2 linked regions of the Geomonas sp. RF6 genome follow. The protein of the gene in region 1 interacts with the protein of each later gene in a pairwise test. Links are inferred from orthologs where the notes say so. Each region holds a gene or a part of one and is shown on either strand. Other genes may lie near its edges.

Region 1 (3,302 bases):
TCAAGTCTGTCTACGCCGGTATCGCTGGGGGGCACATCAAGGGGCTCAACTCCCAGGGCGTCATCGCCATCAAGAACCGGGAGGTCACCACCGAGGACGTGAAGCGCGTCATCGAGGCGGCCAAGGCGATCGCGATCCCGATGGACCGCGAAGTCATCCACATCCTGCCCCAGGAGTTCATCATCGACGACCAGGACGGCATCCGCGAGCCTCTGGGGATGAGCGGCGTGCGCCTGGAGGCGAAGGTGCACATCGTCACCGGCGCGGTGGCGAGCGCCCAGAACATCGTGAAGTCGTGCAACCGCGCGGGTCTCGAGGTGGCGGACATCGTCCTCGAGCAACTCGCCTCCTCCGAGGCGGTTCTCTCCGCTGACGAGAAGGAGCTCGGCGTGGCCCTCGTGGACATCGGCGGCGGCACCACCGACATCGCCATCTTCGTCGACGGCGCCATCAAGCACACCTCCGTCCTCTCTCTTGGCGGCAACCACCTCACCAACGACATCGCGGTCGGCCTGCGCACCCCGATGGCGGAGGCGGAGCGGATCAAGCAGAAGTACGGCTGCTGCCTCTCCAGTCTCGTCGGAAAGGACGAGACGATCGAGGTGCCGAGCGTCGGCGGGCGCAAGCCGCGCGTCCTCTCCCGCCAGCTGCTGTGCGAGATCCTCGAGCCGAGGGTCGAGGAGATCTTCACCCTGGTGAACCGCGAGATCGTGAAATCGGGGCTCGAGGACCTCATCGCCTCCGGCGTCGTCATCACCGGCGGCTCCACGATCCTCGAAGGGATGCCGGAACTCGGCGAGCAGATCTTCAACCTCCCGGTGCGCCGCGGCGTGCCCCAGAAGATCGGCGGGCTCGTGGATGTCGTTAATTCGCCTGTTTACGCAACCGGCGTCGGCCTTGTTGTGTACGGCAGCAAGAACGTCGGCGTGCACGAGTTCCCGACCGCGCAAAGCGACGACCATGTCTTCCGCAGGGTCGGCAAAAGGATGCGCGAGTGGTTCGGTGAATTCTTCTAAAAACGCCAAAAACACCCTCCCCTGAAAGGGGACAGGCCCCCCTCAAAAGGCGCCTGTCCCCTTCTCTTTATTCCGCGAAAAAAGTGCTTGTTTGCTGCATTTTACGCTTCCCTATCGTTCCAAAAAAATGTATAAAAAGGTCCAATAATTTTTTGATCTGCCGGGGGCGGCGATAAGGGGGATATTGAATGTTTCACTTCGATGAGAGCATCGACCAGAGTGCGAAGATTAAGGTAATTGGGGTAGGCGGTTCCGGCGGCAACGCTGTGAACACCATGATTACGGTTGGCATCACCGGGGTCGATTTCATCGTAGCAAACACCGACGCCCAGGCATTGCGCATGTCGAAGGCGTCCATCAAAATCCAGATCGGCACCCAGCTTACCAAGGGTCTCGGGGCAGGCGCCAACCCCAACGTTGGGCGCGATGCTGCAATCGAGGATCGCGAGAAGCTCGTCGAGGCGCTGAAGGGCGCTGACATGATCTTCGTCGCTGCCGGTATGGGCGGCGGCACCGGTACCGGCGCTGCTCCCGTCATCGCAGAAATCGCCCGCGAAATCGGCGCCCTCACCGTCGGCGTCGTCACCAAGCCTTTCTCCCGCGAAGGTCGCCAGCGTCTTGCCAAAGGCGAAGACGGCATCAAGGAACTGAAGAAGCACGTTGACTCCCTCATCGTGATCCCGAACGACCGCCTCCTCGGCCTGGCCGGGAAGTCGATGTCGATCCTCGACGCATTCAAGCCCTCCGACGACGTGCTGCGCCAGGCGGTGCAGGGGATTTCCGACCTCATCACTCAGTCCGGCATGATCAACGTCGACTTCGCCGACGTGAAGTCGATCATGAGCGAGCGCGGCATGGCGATGATGGGTATCGGTCTTGGCACCGGCGAGAACAGGGCGGTTGACGCAGCGACCCGCGCGATCTCCTCCCCGCTCCTCGAAGACATCGACATCTCCGGCGCGAAGGGCGTGCTGGTAAACATCTCCGGACCGTCCGCCATGACCATGGACGAATTCGACGCCGCCAGCCGCATCATCCACGAGAAGGTGCACGAGGACGCAAACATCATCGTCGGTCTCGTCATCGACGAGAGCCTCGGAGAGACGATCAAGATCACCGCGATCGCCACCGGCTTCGGCGACCGCTTCGATCTGGAGAAAGGGCGCCACGAGCTGAAGAACGTCTCGACCCTGGTGAAGCCCTCCGCTTCCGAGATCAACAGGGAGATCCCGACCTTCATCCGCGAGAAGCAGCAGCGCGAGCACGTCGCCCGCCAGCGCTCCTTCCTGATGGACGACGAAGATCAGTACGATATCCCGACCTTCCTCCGGAAGTCAGTCGACTAGTTTAGTGCAATTCGGAGCTTTTCCAGCCCGGCCCTCTACAGGGGGCCGGGTTTTTTTACTTCTTCCGGGAAGCTCCCAGGAACCTTGACTACATTTCCACGAAGCGCTGCACGAGAACTCGCGTTCCCCCCTTTGCGAAGGGGGGGGCAGGGGGGATTTGCTCTTTGGTCGCCGACGCCGGGAACGCCTGCGGCTTATCCCGGCCTACATGTCACATGACCTCTCTCATGGATTCGGTTCCCCGAATTTCGCCTTAAGCGTCTGATATCACACCTTTTCCTTCCTCATCCCCGCAAAGAATGCTACTCTCGACCCATGTCCCGGATACCACACGACAAGCGCCGCGAAATCCTCGCAGGCGAGAGCGGCACCATCCAGCGCAACTGGGGCGGCCGCCTCTCCTGCTGCCTCGTCTACCCCAACAGCTACCATGCCGCGATGAGCAACCTCGGCTTCCAGACGCTCTACGCGATGATGAACGACGACCCCGGCGTCGTCTGCGAGCGCGCCTTTCTCCCGGACAGGAGCGAGCTGCAGGAGCGCCAGCGGCGAGGGGGGGCGCAGCATCTGGTATCCCTGGAGTCGCAACGCCCTCTGTCGTCATTTGACGTCGTCGCCTTCTCCGTCTCTTTCGAGAGTGACTACCTCAACATCCCCACCATCTTCAGGCTTTCGGGGATCTCTCCTTTCGCGAGCAACCGCACCTCCCACGACCCCCTCGTCATTGCAGGCGGCGCCGCGCTCTTCCTCAATCCCGAGCCGGTCGCCCCTCTGATAGATCTGGTTTGCCTCGGGGAGGCGGAAGGGGTCCTCCAGCACCTGCTGGAAGTGCTGAAGGGTGAGTCGGAGTCACGCGAGGAGCTTCTCCTGGAATGCGCCCGCGTCGACGGCATATACGTCCCTTCCCTTTATGCACCGGAGTACGAGGGGACGAGGCTAC
Region 2 (3,116 bases), 500 kb from region 1 along the record:
CCACGAGCTTTCTCTGCTCCGTTAGCTGCGCTACGATCTCCTCTGTCATTCCCGCCTCCACCTCTTGTAGTGCTCCATTGCAAAAATCTAGTTATGTCTCCGGGTAACCGGCCCGTATCCGCTCCGCCAGCTCCGTGAAGGGGAGATACGGATCCCCCCACGGGAAGGGTATCCCGTCGACGGCGGCCACCGACACGATCCCGGGGCAGGCTGCCACGATCTCCCGGTACACCCGCCCCTGCCGCGCGATCGTGCAGAAGCGGGGGAGCGGCACCAGCCGGATGTTCTCGTGCAGGAAGAGCCCTCCCCCTTTCGCACCGTGGTACAGCGCCTTCGGCAGGAGGACCCAGTAGCGGTCCCCGTGCCGTGCCCCCTTCAGGAGCACCTCCAGCTTGTGCCGCAGGAGTGTCGCGTCGGTCCCGTCCGGGAGGTGGACACAGTAGCTCCGGCCGGTCCCCCACCGTTCGGTAAAGAGGGAGATGGAGCGCTGCAGCGCCTCGTCGCGCCTTTTCTGCGAGCCGAGCCGCACCTCCTCCTCGCACAGCACCTGCGGCGAGGGGACGGCATAGGTGAAAAAGCCCGCAGCGCAGGCGCGCCGGGTGTAATCCTTCAGACACCAGGAGCCGTCATCCATCCCTTCGTCGAACCCTTGGCAGGCAAGATACGCCTCCCGGGTGATCACCATGGCGCAGAAGGAGCCGGATTCCATCTCCAGCGGCTCCCGGGGGAGCTCGGCGCGCTGATTCGACAGGCTCGGCACCAGTATCCCTGCATCCGGGTGCGCCTCCGCAAAGGCGAGAAGCGGCTCGAACCACCCCGGAGGGACGAGCGACCCGCTGCGAACGAGCGCGAGGTACGGTGCCTCGCAGTGGGCGAGCCCGCGGTTTGCGCTCCGCACGAAGCCGATGTTGTGGTCGTCGTGCAGAAGAAGCGCGTTCTCCTCGAGGGAATCGGCGAGCTCCTGCAGGATCCGCTCCGTCTCCCGGTCGCTCCCGGAGTCCACCATGACGATGCGGGCACCGGGGGTGTAGCTGATCAGGTTGACCAGGCAGTTGCGTGTCTCATTGGGCCGATTCCAGATCGGCACCACGATGTCAATCGTCGCAGATGTCACGCGGGATCTCGTAATGAGCGGGCGCCGCCGGTTTCCGGATGGTTGCGGCATGGAGCCGGAGGTGCCGCTGCCGGAGGGGGGCAAGGGGCGGGACGCGGAAGGGGGGAGTGGCGCCCCCCTCCGCATCCGGGACTAGGAGCTGATCGCCACGTTGCGCAAGAGCGCGAGTTCGTCGAGCACCTTTCCGGAGCCGAGAACGACGCAGGAAAGGGGGTCCTCGGCGGTGACGACCGGAAGCCCGGTCTCCTCGCGCAGGAGGATGTCGAGGTTGCGCAGGAGTGCGCCGCCGCCGGCAAGGACGATCCCCTTGTCGACGAGGTCAGCCGCGAGCTCGGGGGGGGTGCGCTCCAGGCAGTTGCGCACGGCGTCCACGATGGCGGTGACCGGCTCGGAGAGGGCGTCGCGGATCTCGGTGGAGTCGATCTCGGTCGTCTTCGGGATGCCGGAGACGAGGTCGCGCCCCTTCACCTCCATGGTGAGGACGTCGGGGGAGGGGTACGCCTCGCCGATCTCGATCTTGATGAGCTCCGCCATGCGGTCGCCGATCAGGAGGTTGTACTTTCTCTTTATGTACTGGACGATCGCCTCGTCCATCTTGTCGCCGCCGACGCGCACGCTCTTTGTGTACACGATCCCGGCAAGCGAAATGCAGGCGACCTCCGTCGTGCCGCCGCCGATATCGACGATCATGTTGCCGCTCGCCTCGGTGATGGGGAGGCCGGCGCCGATCGCCGCGGCCATCGGCTCCTCGATCAGGTAGACCTCGCGGGCGCCGGCGCTCTCCGCCGACTCCTTCACCGCCCTCTTCTCCACCTGGGTGATCCCGGAGGGGACGCAGATGACGATGCGGGGGCGCACCAGCGTCTTTCTGTTGTGTACCTTGTGGATGAAATAGCGCAGCATCTCTTCGGTGATGTCGAAGTCGGCGATGACGCCATCCTTCATGGGGCGGATAGCGGTGATGCTGCCGGGGGTGCGCCCGAGCATCTTCTTCGCCTCCATCCCCACGGCGAGAACCTTCTGCTGGCCGTTTTGCGTCTTTTGCACGGCGACAACGGAAGGCTCGCGCACCACGATCCCCTTCCCCTTCAGGTACACCAGCGTATTGGCTGTGCCGAGGTCAATGGCGAGATCGTTGGAAAACATGCCGAAAATGGCGTCAAAAATCTTTATCATTCGTAGCTCCTTCTGGTGGGCTCGCGCTACCTGGAGAATCTGTTCCTTCAAAACATGTCACGATAGCAAAAAGGGTTATCCCTTGCAAGCGAGAAAACCCCGCAACCCCCCGTCGGAGACGGTTTCCCGCTCATTCTATTGTTGCTTTTGCAATTCACTTATATTAGTATCGCCCACTATTCTTTTTGAAGGATTGCATTAAATCTGACCGGTTAAAGGAGTCGAAACTGCATGCTCGGGATAATGAGGAAGTACAAACAGTCCATACTGATAAAAGTCGTCTTCGGGGTGATCGTCCTCTCCTTCATCGGCACCATCTTTCTCGTCTGGGGCAGGGGTGACAAGGGGACCGGACCGTCCGATTACGCAGCAAAGGTAAACGGCACGAAGATCAGCCTCGAGAGCTTCCAGCGGAGCTACTACCGCACCAGGGGGATCTACGAGCAGCTATACGGCCGCTCCCTGACCCCCGAGATGGAAAAGCAGATGGGGATCAAAAAGCTCACCATCGACTCCCTCATTGATAACGAGCTGGTCCGCGAGGCCGCGGACGACATGGGGATCAAGGTCAACAAGAAGGAGATCCAGGCGGCCATCGAGGGGATCCCGGCCTTCCAGAAGGACGGCGCCTTCAACTTCGAGCTGTACAAGCAGACGCTGAAAGCAAACCGCCTCACTCCGCGCGCCTTCGAGGATGCGACGGAGGAGGAGATCCTCGTCAACAAGACCCGCGACAAGATAAAGGAGTCCGCGAAGCTCACCGACCAGGAGCTCCTGCAGGCGTACAAGAAGCAGAACGACAAGGTGGACCTGCAGTACGTCTCCT

Evidence for each region.
Region 2: the proteins of ftsZ (region 1) and LPW11_RS03300 interact in binary tests that used the Escherichia coli proteins (3 or more experiments, as listed by UniProt). The link is inferred for Geomonas sp. RF6 from one-to-one orthologs.

The regions. Positions count from the first base shown.
Region 1 is NZ_CP087999.1:1,264,200-1,267,501, reverse strand. Bases 300-3,283 are described here. They hold ftsZ (cell division protein FtsZ), read left to right. Parts: upstream 300-1,204; coding sequence 1,205-2,362; downstream 2,363-3,283. Other genes in these bases: LPW11_RS05375 (radical SAM protein), read left to right, coding at 2,678-3,283; ftsA (cell division protein FtsA), read left to right, coding at 300-1,016. Also shown: more of ftsA, read left to right, coding at 1-299; more of LPW11_RS05375, read left to right, coding at 3,284-3,302. UniProt on the Escherichia coli protein: Essential cell division protein that forms a contractile ring structure (Z ring) at the future cell division site. The regulation of the ring assembly controls the timing and the location of cell division.
Region 2 is NZ_CP087999.1:762,760-765,875, forward strand. The notes cover bases 269-3,066. They hold LPW11_RS03300 (rod shape-determining protein), read right to left. Parts: upstream 2,291-3,066; coding sequence 1,247-2,290; downstream 269-1,246. Other genes in these bases: LPW11_RS03295 (glycosyltransferase family 2 protein), read right to left, coding at 269-1,114; LPW11_RS03305 (peptidylprolyl isomerase), read left to right, coding at 2,522-3,066. In the rest of the region: gmhA (D-sedoheptulose 7-phosphate isomerase), read right to left, coding at 1-49; more of LPW11_RS03295, read right to left, coding at 92-268; more of LPW11_RS03305, read left to right, coding at 3,067-3,116. UniProt on the Escherichia coli protein: Forms membrane-associated dynamic filaments that are essential for cell shape determination. Acts by regulating cell wall synthesis and cell elongation, and thus cell shape.